Regions from separate parts of the Pontibacillus sp. ALD_SL1 genome, predicted to be linked through region 2. Evidence: predicted binding sites of a transcription regulator. Region 2 holds the regulator's gene; the other holds the start of a gene.
The links. The regulator LexA, encoded in region 2, represses DNA repair genes until DNA is damaged. The targets are predictions, from matches to a motif close to CGAACATATGTTCG.
Positions count from the first base shown of each region.

Region 1: the regulator LexA is predicted to act here: its motif matches at 8,647-8,660, upstream of IMZ31_RS09715 (YolD-like family protein).

Region 1 is NZ_CP062974.1:1,931,998-1,942,345, forward strand. Features, by position in the region: gene msrA (peptide-methionine (S)-S-oxide reductase MsrA) at 61-1,023, opposite strand; gene vrrA (VrrA/YqfQ family protein) at 1,109-1,774, opposite strand; gene IMZ31_RS09690 (uracil-DNA glycosylase) at 2,157-2,846, opposite strand; gene IMZ31_RS09695 (DUF2584 family protein) at 3,184-3,432, opposite strand; gene IMZ31_RS09700 (DUF5365 family protein) at 3,501-3,893, opposite strand; gene IMZ31_RS09705 (SbcC/MukB-like Walker B domain-containing protein) at 4,035-7,151, opposite strand; gene IMZ31_RS09710 (exonuclease SbcCD subunit D) at 7,153-8,304, opposite strand; gene IMZ31_RS09715 (YolD-like family protein) at 8,687-9,010, shown strand; gene IMZ31_RS09720 (YjcZ family sporulation protein) at 9,058-9,180, shown strand; gene IMZ31_RS09725 (YozE family protein) at 9,314-9,535, opposite strand; gene tatC (twin-arginine translocase subunit TatC) at 9,642-10,348, opposite strand, start outside.
Region 2 is NZ_CP062974.1:1,791,165-1,801,512, forward strand. Features, by position in the region: gene IMZ31_RS08980 (C39 family peptidase) at 1-489, shown strand, start outside; gene IMZ31_RS08985 (MerR family transcriptional regulator) at 631-1,032, shown strand; gene glnA (type I glutamate--ammonia ligase) at 1,069-2,406, shown strand; gene lexA (transcriptional repressor LexA) at 2,624-3,253, opposite strand; gene IMZ31_RS09000 (YneB family resolvase-like protein) at 3,559-4,209, shown strand; gene IMZ31_RS09005 (DUF896 domain-containing protein) at 4,302-4,535, shown strand; gene tkt (transketolase) at 4,984-6,978, shown strand; gene sirA (sporulation inhibitor of replication protein SirA) at 7,208-7,645, shown strand; gene IMZ31_RS09020 (YneF family protein) at 7,717-7,944, shown strand; gene IMZ31_RS09025 (hypothetical protein) at 8,004-8,231, opposite strand; gene IMZ31_RS09030 (cytochrome c biogenesis CcdA family protein) at 8,431-9,132, shown strand; gene IMZ31_RS09035 (Na(+)/H(+) antiporter subunit B) at 9,199-9,624, shown strand; gene IMZ31_RS09040 (response regulator) at 9,655-10,011, shown strand; gene IMZ31_RS09045 (CcdC family protein) at 10,063-10,348, shown strand, end outside.

The DNA.
Region 1 (10,348 bases), 140 kb from region 2:
ATGAAACGGATTTCATGAAAAAACCTCTCCGTTGGAATAGTTATCGGAGAGGTTTCTTCATTATTCAAATAAAAATTGTAAATATCCGTACCCTTTTTCTTCTAATTCATCTTTTGGTATAAATTTTAAAGCGGCAGAGTTGATGCAATAGCGTAATCCACCTTCCTCTTTGGGTCCATCATCAAAGAGGTGTCCAAGATGTGAGTCTCCAGTCCGACTTCTAACTTCTGTACGAATCATACCATGGGATGTATCTAAGTTTTCTTCGACGAAATAAGAATCGATTGGTCGTGTAAAACTTGGCCATCCGCAACCAGCATCGTATTTGTCCCTAGAACTAAATAGAGGCTCGCCTGAAACAACTTCTACGTAAATACCTTCTTCTTCATGGTCGTGGTACTCATTACGGAACGAAGGCTCTGTTCCATTTTCCTGTGTTACCTTATACTGCATAGCTGTCAGTTCTTCTTTTAACTGATTAGGGTCTTTTTCCATTTTCCAGTGATTCTCAATAAAATCTCTTCGTCCTGATCCTTGTTTATAGCGCTTATAATGATAAGGTTGTTTCTTGTAATAATCCTGGTGCTTTTCTTCTGCCGTATAGAACGTTGTAGCAGGCAAGATTTTTGTAACAATCGGATCTTCGAACTTACCGCTTTGTTCTAGTTCCTGTTTTGATTTCAACGCTAATTTTTTCTGTTTATCGTTATGAAAGAATATGGCTGTTGAGTAAGATTCCCCTCTGTCGGCAAATTGTCCCCCTGCATCGGTTGGATTAATTTGTTGCCAAAATACTTGTAAAAGGCGTTCGTAAGGGAAAATATCAGGATCAAATGTAATTTGAACAGCTTCCACGTGTCCGGTTGTATCTGTTACGACATCCATATAAGTTGGATTCTCCGTGTGGCCTCCTGTATAACCAGAGATCACCTCATGGATACTTGGGCGCTGGTCGAATGGTTCTACCATACACCAGAAGCATCCCCCTGCAAACGTTGCTTTCTCAAGATTGTTGCTTGTCACGATGCATTCCTCCTCTAATCAAAACAATCCTATCGTACCCATTATTGTTTCCTTTTAGAGGATAAAAATCAAGAATCTTGCTTATTTATATATACATGCGAGGTTTAGAAGGACCGTTTCCTTCAGGCTTCGAATTTGAAAGAGATTCTTTTACAGGAGCTGGTTCTGTACTGTTAGATGAAGCACTAGTAGCTTGATTTACTGCCTCTCTCACGCGAGTACTACGCTTCTCAGTATTCTGACTTGATTCTTCTTCCGATGTCGATTCTTCTCCCTCAGTTCCTTCATCTGGCTCGTTCATAATCTTCATTAAACGAAACATCGTAGGAATATTACGCATCATTGGACCGTATTCCTGCACCATCGGCATAGCTGATTGAGCCATTTTTAATACTTGCTGAACATTATTCAACATTCCAGTGGCTCCTCCGCCCGTTCCAGCTAACCCTTGTGCAGCTCCCCCTAGTGTTGGAAGACCACTTCCTCCTCCAGAAGAAAAAATTTTAGAGAGTAATCCTCCCCCACCTCTTGTTTGACTCCCCACTTCCTGAACACCCATATTGGACATCGCAGGGAATCCTTGCATTCCCCCCATACCATTAAAACTTTGAAAATTCTGAGGAATAGGACTCTGAAAGCCTTGTGGTCCGAAACGTTGCGGCATTTGAGGGACCCTACTAGGCCCCCGGTTATACATTCTTCCTACTTGGGGCCTTGGCCCGGGACCAAATGATCTCATACCTTGATTCATCGGTTCCCCTCCTTTATATAATCACTACTTGTAATGTACGTTAATCAGGGAGAGAAGGTGTAGGCGAATTCACTATTTATTTAAAAGCTCTGTAAATGTTTGCTGTCGCATTCTTTATAATAGATTTGTTCAATAATAGGGCAGTAATCTTGAAGACTCGAAGTTAAGAGAATGTTTCCGTTTGCTTTATTTGAGTGTAAGGTGGGCCTGGAAACCACTCGCTTTCCTGTGGGGAGCTGGTGAGCGAGTTGTGCCCGAGCAAGCCCAAGCACTCAATAAACGTAACGGCCCTATTCACACAAAAGTGTCTCAGCTTCGAGTCTTCCGTATAAAGGGGCTTATATGGAACAAGTAAATTTACTAATACAGATAATTCCTGAATTTACTTAGATTCATAAGGGTCATGGGGGAGTTGCCAATCTATGGGGCCGAGACCCTTTTCTGATAAAAATTCATTTGCTCTAGAGAAATGATGGCTACCAAAGAAACCCCGGTAGGCTGAAAGAGGACTAGGATGTGGTGCTTTTAAAACAAGATGCTTATCCGTATCAATCATTTTTACCTTTTGCTGTGCAGGTTTCCCCCAAAACATGAAAACCATAGGTTCTTCACGCTTGTTCAGGGATTCAATAACAGCGTTCGTAAATGTCTCCCAGCCTTTCTTCTTGTGTGAATGAGCTTGGCCTTCGCGGACGGTTAAAACAGTATTTAATAGTAAGACCCCTTGTTTAGCCCAAGGTAGCAGGTAGCCGTGTGGAGGTGCATGAAAACCAACATCTACTGATAACTCCTTATAAATATTCTTAAGGGAAGGCGGAACTGTCACTTGCGGATTAACTGAAAAACTAAAACCATGAGCTTGGCCTTTGCCGTGATAAGGGTCCTGTCCCAGCAAAACAACCTTAGTATTTGAGTAGGAAGTGTAGTGAAGCGCATTAAAAATATCGTGCATAGGCGGGTGAACCGCTTCATTTGCATATTCTATTTTCAAAAATTCTCTTAATCTCTGGTAATATTCTTTGTAGAATTCTTCTCCAAGAACGTCTTTCCAATCATTCTTTAAAATATCCAATCTTGTTCACCTCACGTTCATCTATGTAAATAAAAAGCAGGCACCGCTTGGCACCTGCTCGGAAGTATAGCATTCTAGATTGTTCAATTCAATCTGTTGTTAGCTCTCCTGCAATAATTAAAGCAAAGCTACCACTTAAAATACAACCAAATAACATCGCCGTCATCATTGGAATCCCTTCCTTCTCCTAAGTTAGTTATGATCTACTTTCAGTATAAGGGAAGTGGGTTCCTTTCGATCATCTGACTTATGGCAATTTCATGAAAATATCCGAAGGAATAATCGTCTATTTCCCGGGCAAGCGCATTTTTCAACACAACCTTTAATTTCATTGTCGTTAATTGACGCTATATAACGAAATTAATTGATAAACCAAACGTGTTTGCCCATTCGCCCAAGTCATTTCGACAATCTTTGCTGTCCCTGTTTGTTCAGATTCAGCTGTTCGAGATATCTCCAATAATTCATCTACCGGAAACAAACAGTATTGATCTAGATAGAGTTCGAATACATTCTCTTTTTCTTGTACACGTTTTTCTTTTCCGAGTGTGATTATTTTCGTATCTAATGAAAGAGGCATTGTCATCCTCATCCCCTCCATCTCTTTCCTTTTCCTTTATCCTACTCCAGAGGAGGAAAGTTGACAAGAAGTTTCTACAAGATCCAATGATTCTCTGGCTTACCCATAAGAGACAAAGCTTCCTTATCCGTTGTTGATAAGAAGTCATCATATCTAAGTGGGAAATAAATAGAGTGTTTTTCTAAAATTTTTGTATTACGATCAAATTGCTTAGAATGCTTCGAATCTCCAGTACAGTCAGAAATACACTCTAAAAGGCTTTGTAACGTTTGCAATGCAGCTGTTACTTCTAGTATCTCTTTAAGAGAGTACTCTTCCATGTCTTCAATAGAAAGTACACCAAAACTTCTAAGATCTTGTGAATAATTCTCGGAGAAGAAAAAAGGAAATAGCGAATCAAAAAAATATGTAATCTTCTCTTTTACATATTCATGTTGTTCAGGTGTTGAAGCTGTAACGATTTTCATAAGGGTAAAGGCCTCCTAGACTTACTACATCATCTATTTCCAGGTAATTTATAATGGAATAGACAGGGATTTGGATTTACTCTACCCATTACTATATCATGTGAAATTGTCAGAATTTAAGGTGTAAATACTTCCAGTAATTTAGTGGAATGTAAAATGACATGTTGATCCTTTAGGGGACGGCTGGATCTGTAACTTTGCAGGTATTTCCTGCTTTAGTTGTGGCACATGAGATATGATACCTAACATTCGATTCCCTTTTTGAAGATCTTTTAGGCAGTCGATTGCCTGTTCTAACGATATCTCATCTAAAGTACCAAATCCTTCATCGATAAACAACGTATCCAACTGCACTCCACCTGCATGAGCCTGAACCACATCAGCCATACCTAGAGCAAGGCTCAGTGCAGCTTTAAAGCCTTCTCCTCCTGATAAAGTCTTCACTGAACGCTTTTGTCCTGTGTAATGATCAAGCACTTCAAGATCTAATCCACTCTGAGCTCCTCCTTTAGCTCGTTCCTTGCTCCGCTCAAGCTGATAACGGTGCTCAGTCATCTGATCTAATCTAATATTAGCTTGAAGGATAATTTCATCCAGGAAGGCTGAAAGAACATAACGTTCAAAAGATAATTTATATGCGTTATCTCCTCTAGCTAATTGAGCTAATTCCCCAACGTAGTAGTACCTTTGTTCTTTCTCCTGTTTATCTTGTAGAAATACTTGAAGCTTTTTATAAATCCTCATTTGCTCATTAATTTGGAGTTGCAGTACTTGCTGTCTCTCTGTAATCCCCTGAAGTTTCTGCTCTAGGGTTCGTACAATGTCATCGTAGTAGGATAAATCGGGTACTTTTTCATTTTCTAATTGTTTTTTTAGAGCTTCATATCCTTCCATAATAGATTGATAGCTTGCGTAAAAATTCTCGATCTCTTTTTGTTTTTGGTCTACAACTTCAGAATCCATTTTAGAATCAATGTAATCATCTATTGACCTGAAGCCCATATCTTCTATGGTCTTCTCAAAAGACTCTCTGGCAATTGCGACATGGCGCCTTGTTTCTTCTAAGAACTGCTTGTGACCTTCAACTTCTGTCTCTAACTTCTGTTTTTGTTCTTTTTCTTGTTGGTACGAATTAGCCAAGTCTTGTAATGCTTTTTGTTGCCTGGAATACTCGTTTTCCATTTTATTTAATTCCTGTTTAAAAGTTTTAACATCTGTGGTTATATCAGATACTTCTTCTTCGATTTGAGAGAGCTTTGTAGAGACCTGCAGCCATCCGTCGCGCTTTGATGAAGATTCTTTTCGTGTATTTTCAAGCGAACTACTCAATTCACTCATTTGTTGACTTATTTGCTCCATCTCACTACGAGCAGCCTCAGACTGCTTAATTTTTCCTGATAGTGTTTCTTTTTCTTTCCTTAAATCTTCGTATTTACTTTGCCAATATTGCATCTGTTCATGGCGATTCTTATCTGAAAGATGATCCTTTTGTAAATCATCCAGAAGCTCTTTAGCCAGTTGATCCGTTATTTGACGTTGTGTTTGGCCTTCAGATTTAATCTTTATATAATGTTCCTGTTCTTCAGTAAGTGTCTTTTCTGCTTCTTCTGCTTGTTTAGTTACTCGATCAATTTCCTCATCCGAGATTGGATTTTGCTTTGTATACGCTTTATCAGGATGTTCCATAGAACCACAAACAGGGCATGCTTCTCCATCATGAAGATGGTTCGCTAAGACAACAGCCTGGTTCTGTTGCTTAGACTGTTCTAGTTGTTTTAGCTTTGATTTTGTGCTTTCTACTTGTTCCTTAGCTCTTCCCAAACGGTTTTTAGCTTGATGATATGTTCGAATCATAGATTGAATTTTTTCTTCTTCTTTTATTAAATGGTGTAATTTATCGATTCTTGCTCCGTACTCTTTTTCCTCACTTTCTAATTCATAGTACTGTTTTGTCAGTCCTTGAGAATTGTAGGTATCTTTAGAAAGTGATTGCCATCTCTCATTCAATTGTTTTAATTGTTCTTCTAGCGCTTTAACAGAAGACTCCACTTCTTCCTTAGACCTTCGTAAATATTCCTCTTCAGTTTGCAGCGATTTAAAACGTTCAACCTTTTCATAATCCTTTTTCTTTTGCTGTATTTTCAATTTTAATGACTCTAATTCTTCTTCTTTAGGAAGAGCTGCTTCATAGTTCTTCTTTGTTTGTTCGAATTTATTTTTTACTTCATTAAGTGCTTTTTCTTTTTGAACAAGTTGCTCCTGCTGTTTCTTCTCTTCTCCTTCTCTTTGGCGAACCTGATCTTCATACGGTTTTACGTGATGTGCTTTTGTGGCAGCATGGACTTCCTCTTCAAGTTTTATAATAGAAGGCTTCTGATTATCCAACTCACTAACTTCTTTCTCTTGCTTTTCTAACTTAAGGAACAATTGATTTAACTGCTTTTTCTCATAAAACGTTTCCTGAGCGCTTGCTAAGGCTTTCCGTTCATTTTCAATCTTTCCTTTATTATCTTGAAGTTGTTGTTGGTCTCTTTCGATATCTTTTTGGAGCTTAGTCATTACATCAGCAGAAGTAGTAAGAGATTGACGTGTTTCTTCGTCCCAATCTAAACGATTGATTTCCTCATCTTCTTTATATTCAATTTCCTGAATAGATTCTTTTAATTCTTTTGACTCCTCTTTCAAACGGTCTGTCATCTGCTCATAAACGTAGGTTTGAAAGATTTTTTGAAGAATTTCTTCTCTCTCTTTACTATTTTCAGATATAAGACGCCTGAACTCTCCTTGCGGAATCATAATCATCTTCCTAAACTGCTCATAATCTAAATGAAGCATGCTTTCAATCGATTCATTCACTTCTTTGATTTTAGATGCTAATAGCTCATGATCCCCTTCTTTAATCCTATAAAGTTCAACTTTAGGCGGCTGCTCTGTGAACCCCTCACCTTTTTCTTTCCTCTTTAATTGGCGAGGTGTTCTCCTAACTTCATAAATGTGTTGCTTTAATTCAAACCTAAACTTCACTTCCGTCTGTTGATCTTCATCAGCAAAGTGGCTACGCAATGTGTCCTGGTCCCGATCACTCCCGCTCGCACGACCATATAAGGCATATACCATGGCATCAAAAATACTCGTCTTCCCTGCTCCTGTAGGTCCTGTAATTAAAAACACCGTCTCGTGTCCTAACTGTGTGAAATCTACAACTTGGCGTTTTGAATAGGGCCCAAAAGCTTCTATGACTAGCTGAATGGCTCGCATATTATTGATTCCTTTCTTCTTCCTGAATTTCATTTATAACCGTAGCAATCGCATCTCTTCTTTCTTCATCCATAAGTGAACCCTTCACTTCTTTATAAAACGACTCAAACAGTTCCATATGAGACATTTGTTTTCTTTCCTGCACATTAGATAACTGTTCTGTGTGCGCCTTCCCAATCAATCCAACACGTTCTAGACTTAAAACATTAGGAAATTTCTTGCGGAGTTTTCCCATAGGGTCAAGTATCTGTCCTTCGTCTAACAATTTAATATGAAGATAATCTTCCATACCTTCTTCATTAACCTCGAGGAGGTCATGTAAATATCCTTCTTTAACCCTCATGTCTCTTTTTGGCTTTAAACTTTCTTGTCTAATAGAGGACACACCTGTCCCGTCTAATTCAACTATTGTTACACCTTTTTTGTGGTTGGCCTCTGAGAAGGAATACTTCAGTATAGAACCGGAGTAACGAATGGTTTCTCTTTTAACCCTTTGTGGTTGGTGGAGGTGCCCAAGTGCTACGTAGGAGAAATCATTAAAAAGCTCTGCGTTTATATATGGCGCCCCTCCTAGCATAGACAACCGCTCCTCAGACTCTGACTCCATTCCTCCAGCTAAGAACGCATGACCTACAAATACGTGACGCTCATCAGTCACTTGGTCTTCCTTGATACGTTTTATAATTGCTTCCATAGCTTGTTGATGTGTTTCTATAGAATCATCGTCAAGCTCTTTCCTTACTTCGCTTGGCTCTATATAAGGAATTAAGTAGAAGTTTACCTGCCCGTATTCATCCGGAATACGAACTGGGGTCCAAGCATCCTCAAGTCTCGCTTGTAAATAAAATTGTTGGCGCTTAAAAAGCTGACTTCCAAAGTTCAATCTGTCAGGACTGTCATGATTCCCTGATATAGCTAAAACAGGGATATTTAAGTCATAGATTAGCGTAATTAGAGTGCGGTTTAGTAAATCTACAGCTTCCTTTGGAGGTACTGCCCGATCATACAAATCTCCAGCAATAATAACCACATCCGGTTGCTCAACTTTCACTAACTCTATAAATTGACCAAGAATATATTCTTGGTCTTCTGTCATATGTAATTGATGGACAAGCTTACCTAAATGCCAGTCCGCGGTATGAATAATTTTCATAGTACTGCCTCCCTTATGAACATCGTACCAAATTCCACATTACAATGCAGACTAACAAAATTATGAAACGTCTATTCTCGATATGAAGGAGGAAATTTCGGATAGACTCTCAGTATATTCTCCTTTAAAAAACTACGCATTTTTTGACGCAAGTAACAATAGCCGTATAAGAATTTCTATTACAAGACATCACCTTTATTTTTCGCTTTGTTATCGTTTCGCCTTTGGCCATGTAAACAATCTCAACGTAGTAAACCTTGTCGTTTCCTTGCTGATTGTTCCATAAGTACCAACCTCCTGACCCAATTATATACGAACACAAGTTCTTTTTCTGTTGTTTTACAAACACTTGTTCGTTATACTGAATATAGAGGTGAAATATATGCTACGAGATCGAGGAACAATGAAGTGGACTTCACTTATGTTGCCAGAACACGTGGAAATGATGAAGAAAATGTGGGAAGAAGACGGTAAGCTACCGCCTCCATCGCTTGAAGAGCAGGCATTAAGTGAACTTAATGATGCCTGTATAGAGGCACACGAAAACCAAGCTGTTGTAAGAATTAAAGTGTATTCAAATGGAGAATTAAAGCAGCTAGAAGGTACAATAACTCACTTAATCCCTCAAGAACAATCGTTACGAATGGTAACTGTCACAGGAAATACTAAGGCTATAGCAATTGGACACATATACAACATCGATTAATCTTCAAATCTCCGCATATGCCCATACAAACTCCTCCTTAGATCCATATAGTAATATTATCTAGAATTAAAGGAGGCGCTCACATGAGCTATGGTTACGGGAATAACTTCGTATTAATTGTGGTCCTTTTTATTTTGCTTATTATTGTTGGTGCAACATTCGTTTGTTAATAAAACAAAGCGCTAGCCTCACCGCTTAAATAAGCTATACACAACACAAGTCAGCTATTTTATCATTTTCAAACAAAAAACCGCCATTTTGGCGGTTTTTTCATGAGTATTACTGTTATATTCAAAACATTTCTTACATTACTTCTTCCATTTGGTATTGCTCCCATAATTCATCGAAAATGCTTAAAGCAGATGAGAATGGTATATTCCACTCTAAATATCGACTAATTTCATCGTAAGAGTATGACTGTTTCGGGAAATTTGAGTCTTCAAACATCCAGTCTGCTAACCGACTCTTGTCATCTGGTACTAATTTACCGCGAAATGTCATCATAAAATGATAAAAAGATCGCATTCTTTCCCCCCTTGCTCTATATTGCTTTTTACTTTTGTAACACGTAGTCCGCTAAAAAGCAATCATACTGAAAAAAGATACCCTATAATGGGTATCTTTTCAAACGTTATGAATCTGTTGAGATGTCTTCCATTCTTCTCGCTTGTTTTCGGGCCACTATACTTGAAAGAATAATGGATACTTCATAGAGGATAATCAGTGGGATTGCCACTACAATCTGCAGAATAAAGTCTGGCGGCGATATGATTGTTCCAATAATAATAAGTACGAAGTAAGCATATTTTCTAATCTTTCGAAGCAATCCAGGTTCTACAATACCGAGGCTCGTTAAAAACATAACAATAATAGGAATTTCAAAGAAAACGGCAAATGGTAACGTAATTCTTAGCAGAAAACTGAAATATTTATCAGCAGTAAACATCATTGTAAACATGTCTTCCCCTAAAGCAACCAGGAAATCGAAAATCAGGGGTTGAATAAGGAAATACCCAAATGATAATCCACCAATAAACAACAGAAAAATAGCTGGTATATAGGACAGTGACAGTTTTTGTTCTTTAGGTGTAAGTGCAGGCTTAATAAATAGCCACACTTGGAGACAAAGGATTGGAAGTGTCCCTGCAACTGCAATGATACTTGCTAAAGTTATATATACCCAAAGCACATCAAACGGGCCCAATACCGTTAATTTTGTAATCTCATTCCCTAACTCTTTCGAACGTTCCTGGAATCCTTGCATAAAGAATTGGAAGATTTCTTCAATAAAAATAAACCCGCCAATAAAAAAGAGAATAAAAACGCTTATCGTTATAA
Region 2 (10,348 bases):
TTAAATTATCATAATGTTGATGTAACAAAGAATGAGCTTGCAAACCAAATTGATCGAGTACCCCTTACTTACTCGAATGGATTAAAGGGCAATCCAAATGAAGGTTTTGTAGGAGATATGGAAAATGGACCTGGTTTATCGGTCTACCATGGCCCTATTTATGAACTTGCAAAGTCATATGTGGGAGAGCGAGCCGTGGATTTAACAGGGAGTGATCCTGAGGCATTATACAAATATGTAAAGGTTGGAAAGCCAATATGGGTCATCACCACAGCAAATTTTGCTCCTACTAACGACTTCAAAACATGGAATACACCACATGGTAAGGTTGATGTAAGCTTTAGTGTTCATAGTGTTGTTGTTACAGGATACTCAGAAGAGTATATCTTTATTAATAATCCATATGGAGAAAAAAATCAAAAGGTAGATCGACACGTATTTGAAGAAGCGTTTAAGCAAATGGGGAGTCAGGCTATAGTGATAAAGTAAAAAGCCCGTAATGTGTATGGGCTTTCATTGGCGCCATAAAGGCTTTTGGTAATATGTAAAAAAAGCTAACATGTATTGACAGAATTTGAATCATTACATACAATGAAGATACATAAACGTTACGATAAGGAGGGCTAAATCATGAATGATGAACTACGAAGATCGATGCCTCTATTCCCAATAGGGATTGTAAAATCGCTTACAGACCTTTCTGCAAGGCAGATTCGGTACTATGAAGAACATGATTTGATTCATCCTGTTCGCTCTGATGGAAATCGACGTTTATTTTCGTTCAATGATGTAGATCGTTTATTAGAAATTAAATCTCTAATTGAAAAAGGGGTTAACCTTGCGGGTATTAAGCAAGTGTTGTCAATGCAACCTCAACAACAAAATGAATACTCAGAGAAAGAGATTCAGGAAGTACGAGAAGAGTTATCTGAGAAAGAGTTGCGAAAGATGCTAAAAAACGAACTGTTTCAAGCAAACAGGTTCGGCAAATCCTCGTTGCGTCAGGGAGAATTATCACGATTCTTCCATTAATATAAACTTATGTATACTGGGAGGAGAAAGTCGCTTATGGCAGCTAAATTGACGAGAGATCAGATCCTTGAGAAGATTCAAGAAGAGAATGTTAAGTTTATTCGATTACAATTCACAGACCTACTAGGAACGATTAAAAACGTAGAAATTCCATACAGTCAGCTTGATAAAGCACTAGACAACCAAATGATGTTTGATGGGTCTTCCATTGAAGGATTTGTACGTATTGAAGAATCAGACATGCTTTTGTACCCTGATCTTGATACGTTTGTAGTTTTTCCATGGACATCTGAAAAAGGGAAGGTAGCTCGCTTTATATGTGATATCTACAATCCAGATGGCACTCCATTTGAAGGTTGTCCACGCTATAACTTGAAGCGTAACTTAAAGAAAATGGAAGAGCTTGGTTTCTCGGCCTTTAACTTAGGTACAGAACCTGAATTCTTCTTATTTAAGTTAGATGATAAGGGCGAACCTACAATGGAGCTAAATGACCGAGGTGGTTACTTTGATTTAGCTCCAACTGACCTAGGAGAGAATTGCCGTCGTGACATTGTACTAGAATTAGAAGAGATGGGCTTTGAAATTGAAGCATCTCATCACGAGGTAGCTCCTGGCCAACACGAGATTGATTTCAAATATGCAGATGCTCTAAAACATTGCGATGACATTCAAACATTCAAACTGGTAGTAAAAACGATTGCTCGTAAACATGGTTTACACGCGACGTTTATGCCTAAGCCGCTTTTCGGTGTTAATGGTTCAGGAATGCACTGTAATATGTCCTTGTTTAAAGATGGAGGTAATTCCTTCTTCGACGAAAAAGGCGATCAGCAATTAAGTGCGACAGCTTATCAGTTTATCGCTGGTATTGTGAAGCATGCAACGAATTTTACAGCGGTTACGAACCCAACGGTCAACTCTTATAAGCGTTTAGTACCTGGGTATGAAGCACCTTGTTATGTAGCATGGTCCGGTCAGAACCGTAGCCCCCTAATTCGTATCCCTGCTTCTCGTGGGATTAGTACGCGTATTGAGGTGCGTAGTGTAGACCCTTCTGCTAACCCGTATTTAGCTATGGCTGTTCTATTAGCTGCTGGACTTGATGGTGTAGAAAACGGATTGAAAGCTCCAACTCCAGTAGATCGCAACATTTACGTTATGGATAAAGAAGAGCGCGTCAAACACGGGGTTCAAGACCTTCCAGCAACGCTTTCTGATGCATTAGAACTACTTAAAAAAGACGAAACAATGGTTAAAGCCCTAGGCGAACATCTATTTGAACATTTCATTGAAGCGAAAGAAATTGAATGGGATATGTTCCGTACGCAGGTTCACCCATGGGAGCGCGAACAGTATTTATCAACTTACTAAGATTGAAAACCCTCGATGCCATTGGTGTTGAGGGTTTTTATGTGTGCATTATTTTAATTAGTGATGGTAATCAGGTTTCTATGTTTACTAGAAGTTGGACGTTAACATATTACAAAACAAATAAACTTTTGCTCATAAAAAAGCATCGAATTATACTTCGATGCTTTTTATAATTATGATTTTAAAGTGAGGTTGGAGAGAGCAATCATAATTAATATTAGTGGATATGGCGATACAACCCTACTACTTTACCAAGTATACTTACATTTTGCACAATGATCGGGTCCATCGTTGCATTTTCTGGCTGTAGTCGAATATGGGTCGACTCTTTGAAGAAACGCTTAACGGTTGCCTCGTCATCTTCTGTCATAGCGACTACGATATCTCCGTTTTGAGCGGTTTGCTGGCGGCGAACAATAACCATATCTCCGTCTAAGATCCCTGCCTCAATCATACTTTCTCCTTGAACAACCAAAACAAATATATCGTCATCTTGAGCTGCAAGTGTATCTGGAAGAGGTACATACTCCTCAATATTCTCAATAGCTGTAATAGGCATACCTGCTGTTACTTTACCAATGACAGGAGCATAAGTTGCTTCTCCTTTAGGGATAGTTGTTATTGACTCCTCCTCTAATTCTAGCACTTCAATTGCTCTAGGTTTAGTAGGGTCTCTACGAATGTATCCTTTTTTCTCTAACCTGGATAAATGCCCGTGTACCGTTGAACTAGAGGCAAGCCCTACAGCTTCTCCTATTTCTCTTACGGATGGTGGGTACCCTTTCTCTAGTACACGGTTTTTTATGAAATCTAAAATTGCTTCCTGCCTTTTTGATAGTTTCGTCATATTTTCTACACCTCGTACATATCATTTATTACCGTCATTATACCATGGTAGGAAAGGTTATACAAACATTCGTTCGTAAAAAGAGTTGACAAGAACGGATGTTCGTATATAATATGAACTAGACACGAACAAAAGTTCTTATTTTTCTGGAGGCGATCAATATGTTTCAAAATCTATCAAAACTAGACGTAGTGTATTTCTTGCTATTTGCAGGCAGTTTAGCCTTTATGTATATTGGATTGCTTTCAAGTTAATCTTTACGGAATGAGGCATATCCTTATATGATAGAGAAAAAAGGAGATTATATGAAAGCTATCATCTATTGTCGCGTCAGCACAGAAAAAGAAGCACAAGTCTCATCATTAAAACGTCAACGAATTGAACTAGAAGAACTAGCGGCTGAACACCAATTTGAAATTTATAAAATTATAGAAGAACAGGCAAGTGGATATGAAATTGAAAGAGACGGCATCCTAGAAGTATTAGAATTACTTTCTAACAACGAAGCGGATTTATTACTCATTCAAGATGAAACAAGGCTTGGTCGGGGGAATACGAAAATTGCCTTGTTTCATCAACTGACAAAACTCGGAGTACCTGTTTATTCTGTTTCTCATCAAGGAGAGCTCACTTTGTCAGAATCAGATTCAATGGTGTTGCAAATTGTGGGGATTGTAGAAGAGTATCAGAGGAAAATACATAATATAAAGATCAAGCGGGGTATGAAGCGCGCTGTAGAAAATGGTTATAATCCAGCTCAAAATCTCTCTAACCAGCATTTAGCACAGGGACGAGAAAGAAAGGAATTCCCAATTGAAGAGGCTGTTCGATTACGTCAAAACAATTTGACGTTCGATGAAATAGCAGCGACTCTGAGAGGGATGGGGTTTAATGTATCCAAAGCAACCGTCCATAGAAGGTACAAAGAATTCGTTTCACTTGAAAACAACGCCTAAACGCGTTACGATATAAGAAGTAGAAAGGCAAGCATCCTAATTTGGACCCTTGCCTTTTTTACTTGGAGTTTAACAAGTAAAGGAGCATGTAAATGATTTCTCAAGATAAATTAAATCGAATTAACGAGCTATCTCATAAATCGAAACAACAAGGTCTTTCCATGACTGAACAAAAAGAACAACAAAAACTACGCCAAGAATATCTAAAAAACTTTCGTAATTCTTTCAAGAGCCAGTTAAAAGGTATGAAAGTTGTTGATCCTGAAGGAAATGACGTAACACCAGAGAAATTAAAAGAAGAACAAGCACGAAATAAAAAGCATTAATCCAAACACACGAATATCCTTCGTGTGTTTTTTTGTTTCCCTTTGTTAAAGGTTAAAGATGTTATTTTTTGTAAAAGGTTTATTCAAGGATAAGGCACTAAGCTTGAAGACTTGAAGCTGAGAGAATGTTTCCATTAGCTTTAGTTCAGTGTGGGGTGGGCTCTGAAGTCGAGTTTTCTTCGAACGATCCCAAACACTCATAAACGCAACGGCCCGAGCCTTTCAACAAAGTCTTTATTCTACTGTGCAAGAAAGAAGTGGCTGAGGGGGAATTCCAAATCATAAAACCGTTCTATGCATAAGAAAGGCTTTATACTCACAATTTAAACTAGTCAAGAAAAAGAATTTTCGACTCTTTTTTCTTGGAATGCTTGTCACTTAAACGATTTCATTATAGTATTTAGACTGTACATAGTTCGCGTAATGCGAAATTGAAAGGGGCAAATTCATGACACATCAAACAGAACAACAATCTATTAATACGATCCGCACACTTTCTATTGATGCGGTAGAAAAAGCTAATTCAGGTCACCCAGGTATGCCAATGGGTGCTGCTCCAATGGCTTATACACTTTGGACTGATTTCATGCAGCATAATCCAAAAAACTCTAACTGGTTCAATCGTGACCGCTTTGTTTTATCAGCAGGTCATGGTTCCATGCTTCTATATAGCTTACTTCATTTATCTGGTTATAACGTAACGATTGATGATCTTAAAAACTTCCGTCAATGGGGATCAAAAACTCCAGGTCACCCAGAATATGGCCATACAGACGGTGTTGAAGCTACAACAGGGCCACTAGGACAAGGTGTAGCAATGGCTGTAGGAATGGCTATGGCTGAATCTCATCTAAGTGCAAAATACAATAAAGATAACTTTGAAGTAGTTGATCATTATACGTACTCTATTTGTGGTGATGGAGACTTAATGGAAGGTGTTTCTCAGGAAGCAGCTTCACTAGCAGGCCACTTAGGACTAGGAAAACTTGTTGTACTTTATGACTCCAACGATATTTCATTAGATGGTGACTTACACCGTTCATTCTCAGAGTCTGTAGAAGATCGTTTCAAAGCTTATGGCTGGCAAGTTATTCGCGTTGAAGATGGCAATGACACTGCGGCACTTCGCAAATCTATTGAAGAAGCAAAAGCTAATACAGATCAACCGACTCTAATTGAAGTGAAAACTGTAATTGGATATGGTTCTCCTAATAAATCAGGAAAATCTGCTTCTCACGGTGCTCCACTAGGAGAAGAAGAAGCGAATCTGACTAAGGAACATTACAAGTGGGGCCACGAACCATTTAACGTTCCACAAGATGTGTACCAGGACTTTGAAACGAAAGTTCAAACTCGTGGTGCAGATGCAGAAGCGAAATGGAATGACTTAGTAAAACAGTACAAAGAAGCATATCCGGAACTAGCAGAAGAATTTACTCGTGCTATCAACGGGGAACTTCCTTCTGATTGGGATAAAGAACTTCCTCAATATACACCAGGAGAGGACAAACTTGCTACAAGAGCAGCTTCTGGTGAAATGATTAATGCTTTATCTAAACAAGTTCCAAACTTCTTCGGAGGCAGTGCGGATCTTGCGGGGTCTAATAAGACAACCGTAAACGGAGAAGAGGATTTCTCTCGTAACAATTATGCAGGTCGTAATATTTGGTTTGGTGTACGTGAATTTGCTATGGCTTCAGCAATGAATGGTATGGCTCTTCACGGTGGATTAAAAGTGTATGGCGGTACATTCTTTGTCTTTAGTGACTATTTACGTCCAGCTGTTCGTCTTTCTGCATTAATGGGTGTGCCTGTCACTTATGTATTTACCCACGACTCAATTGCTGTTGGGGAAGATGGTCCAACACACGAACCAATTGAACAATTGCCATCGTTACGTGCAATGCCTGGTTTATCTGTTGTTCGACCGGCTGATGGTGTAGAAACAGAGGCAGCATGGCGCCTTGCTCTTGAATCTACATCAACACCTTCTGCTCTTGTTTTAACTCGTCAAGGGTTACCGACACTTGAAGGCTCAAGTTATGAAGGCGTTAAGAAAGGTGCTTATGTAGTGAGCCCAGCAAATAAAGAAGAACCAGATTGCCTGCTTCTAGCAACTGGCTCTGAAGTTCAGCTAGCGGTACGTGCTCAAGAGAGTCTTCGTGAAAAAGGCGTTGAAGCAAGTGTAGTTAGCATGCCTTCATGGGATCGCTTTAACGCTCAGAATAAAGACTATAAAGAAGAAGTGTTACCAAGCAGTGTGAAAGCGCGCCTAGCTATTGAAATGGCTTCTCCGCTCGGCTGGGAGCGTTACGTAGGTCTTGAAGGAGATGTACTGGGTATTGAAACATTCGGTGCTTCGGCTCCTGGTGACCAAGTTATGGAAGAGTACGGGTTCACAGTTGAAAATGTAGTGAACCGGGTTGAAAACCTTCTAAAATAAACTCTCTTTAAAGCCTGTAAAAGCAATCTTTTACAGGCTTTTTATTTTGTATTAGATAATGTTAAATTTCAAATTCTGTCTTTTGTTTTGAAGATGAGTCAAATCGAAAGGGTGAAGATAAGTGGGGTCACCTATTAAATTCGACAAAACTTTCGGTACATCTGTGACGAAATTAGACACATAATTTCTTCCAAATCGGGTAGAATGTCACTAATAAGGGGGACATGCTATGCGCGAATATGCTTTATTTTGGATTAAGGACGAATTTTCAAGCCACTATTTTCATAAAACCAATGTTTTATTTGACTTTTTGAAAGAATGGAAATACAACCCTGATCACACGTTGTCTACTACACAATTTCAGTATGTCACAAAGCCAATTCCGCTAGATATGTTAGTCCATTACGTCACAGAAAAAAATCGCAAACCTGTAGAAATGACTTATTATCAAAATAAAATGTCGTTTGTCATTCAGTGTAAAGGTCAAAATATTCGTTTAACACAAATGGGTGATCGAGAAGTACGGATTACCGCTGAGAGCCTTCACCAAGCGGAAACGATGATCTTTGAGACACTTCGCACATTCAATCATTCTTTTTTTATTATGGATGAAGATATGAGACAGTATGGATGGATTGCTCCTATTAAAAAGGAAGCGATTCTCTAGCCTACTATTGTATTATCCTCCTCAATTTACTATAATATTTGAGAGACAACATGAAGGAGGAAATTTGTACGATGTCCTTAGGTATTGTTTGGGTAATTGTAATTGCCGTTGTAACGCTACTTGCTGGCGTAGCGCTAGGTTTCTTTATCGCCAGAAAGTACATGATGAACTACTTGAAGAAAAACCCACCGATTAATGAACAAATGTTACGTACATTGATGATGCAGATGGGTCAGAAACCATCGCAGAAGAAAATTAATCAAATGATGCGTGCTATGAATAACCAACAACAAAAATAAACTTCAAAACGCACAAAAAATCCTTCTCTTAAAGATAAGAGAAGGATTTTAATTATGGATTAATGATTGTGTAACTTTGAATCTCTCTCATTGTAATGAGAAGTGATCCAATTTTTTAATTGAGTCAGTATAGCAAATGACCAAACGAAATTAATAGTAAGGACACCCGCTAACAAGGAAAGGTCATGGTAAACGATATAATCATAAGGTTTTACAGCCACAATGATGGTAGACTGAACAATTAGAAGAATGATACTTGCAATCAGGGAAGCCGTGATCCGCACCATACAGTAGTCCTCCTCTTTTTAAAAGGGTTCCTTTTAGTAATTTTAATATACATTATATTCACAATTTGTTCAATTTTTAATCACATTTTTGTCAATTTAAAAAAACAGATCAATCATAGTGTTTCAAAAGGTTATTGTTTACAATGTAAAGGGGGAGTTTTAAATTTTAACATCAATCTAAAATAAAGGAGCTTTACTTATGGATCTTAATTTGCTTTTAACCTTTGGGGCTGGATTTTTGTCATTTATATCTCCTTGTGTGTTACCCTTATATCCAGCATTCCTCTCATATATAACGGGAATGAGTGTAAATGAACTGAAATCAGAGAATGCTATGCTTAATAGGCGAAGCGTCCTACATACGGTTTTGTTTTTACTTGGTTTTTCAAGTATTTTTATTTTTTTAGGGTATTCCACCTCTTTTATTGGCGAGTTTTTTTATCAGTATCAGGACCTGATTAGACAATTAGGGGCAATTTTAATTATCTTTTTTGGTTTTGTCATTATCGGAGTATTTAATTTTGAATTTTTGATGAAAGACCGTAAAATTACATTTAAGAACCGCCCAGGCGGTTATGCTGGTTCTTTCCTAATTGGCATGGCTTTTTCAATGGGATGGACACCTTGTACTGGTCCAATTTTGGCAGCGGTTTTAACACTTGCAGCTCAAAATCCTGAAAGCGGTATGATCTATTTAATTACGTATTCATTAGGATTTTCTGTACCCTTCTTAATTTTGTCATTCTTTATTGGTCGAATAAACTGGATCAAACGCCATAGTGCTCGAATTGTCAAAGTTGGTGGATATATCATGATATTTATGGGTATCTTTTTGTTCTTTGATTTGATGACTAAGCTAACCTCATACCTAGCTGGTTTATTTGGTTTTAGTGGTTTCTAATCGATGATGGCATTCAGGGCACATTTATATTATTATAGAACTATGTTTGGAAAAGGAGAAAACTAAATGCGTACAAACGATCTAATACTACGAACAACCACAATACTGATTGCTTTTATTTTGTTAGCATTTTCAATTTACCTATTTTTAGCAGGACATAATGCTCCTGGTGGAGGGTTCATTGGGGGGCTGATGACATCAGCGGCATTCGTTTTAATGTATATGACGTATGGCTATGACCAAGTTAAAAAGATTATACCTGTCAACTTTCGTTTTATGATTCCGGTAGGACTTCTCATTGCAGTTTTAACAGGTGCGGGATCCTTTTTATTCGGTGAGCCTTTCTTAAGTCAAACATTTGCTCATTTACACCATGTTCCTATCTTCGGTGAGATGGAGCTTGCTACAGCAATGATATTTGATCTAGGAGTTTATCTAACGGTCGTAGGTATTACACTAACCATTATACTATCTATTGCTAACGATCAATAAGGGGTTTATCGCGCAAGGGGGGAGACATCTTTGGCTAACATATTAGTTGTCGATGATGCTAAATTTATGAGAATGACGCTAGGAACAATTTTAGAAAAAGGGAATCACAGGGTTGTTGGTGAAGCTGAAGATGGGCATGAAGCTATTGAAATGTTTCAAGAACTCAAGCCTGATTTAGTAACTATGGACATTACAATGCCGGAGGTAAACGGACTCGAAGCAGTCGAATCAATCTTATCATCTCATCCATCTGCTAAAATTATAATGTGCTCTGCTATGGGACAACAAAAAATGGTGGTGGAGGCAATTGAAAGAGGGGCAAAAGATTTTATCGTGAAGCCCTTTGATGAAACAAGAGTCCTAGACGCCATTAAGCGAGTCTTATAAAAGAGCGAGAGAAAATACATATAATTAAGACATTCGAAGAGGGTTGATTTCATGTTTTGGGCGATAGCCAGTACCTTGGGTGCAGCCATAATGGCAACAACGATGATATTTGTTCGAATGCGAGCTTCCAAGAAGCCTGCATCTGTAAAGAAGATAATATTACCACCATTTTTCATGAGCACAGGCGCTTTAATGTTTATTTTTGAACCATTCAGGGTTGAATGGATGCAAGTGTTAGAGGCGTTTTCAGTAGGTGTATTCTTCTCTTTTTTTCTAATTAAAACATCAACATTTGAAGTTAGAGATAATGATATTTATTTAAAGCCTTCAAAAGCTT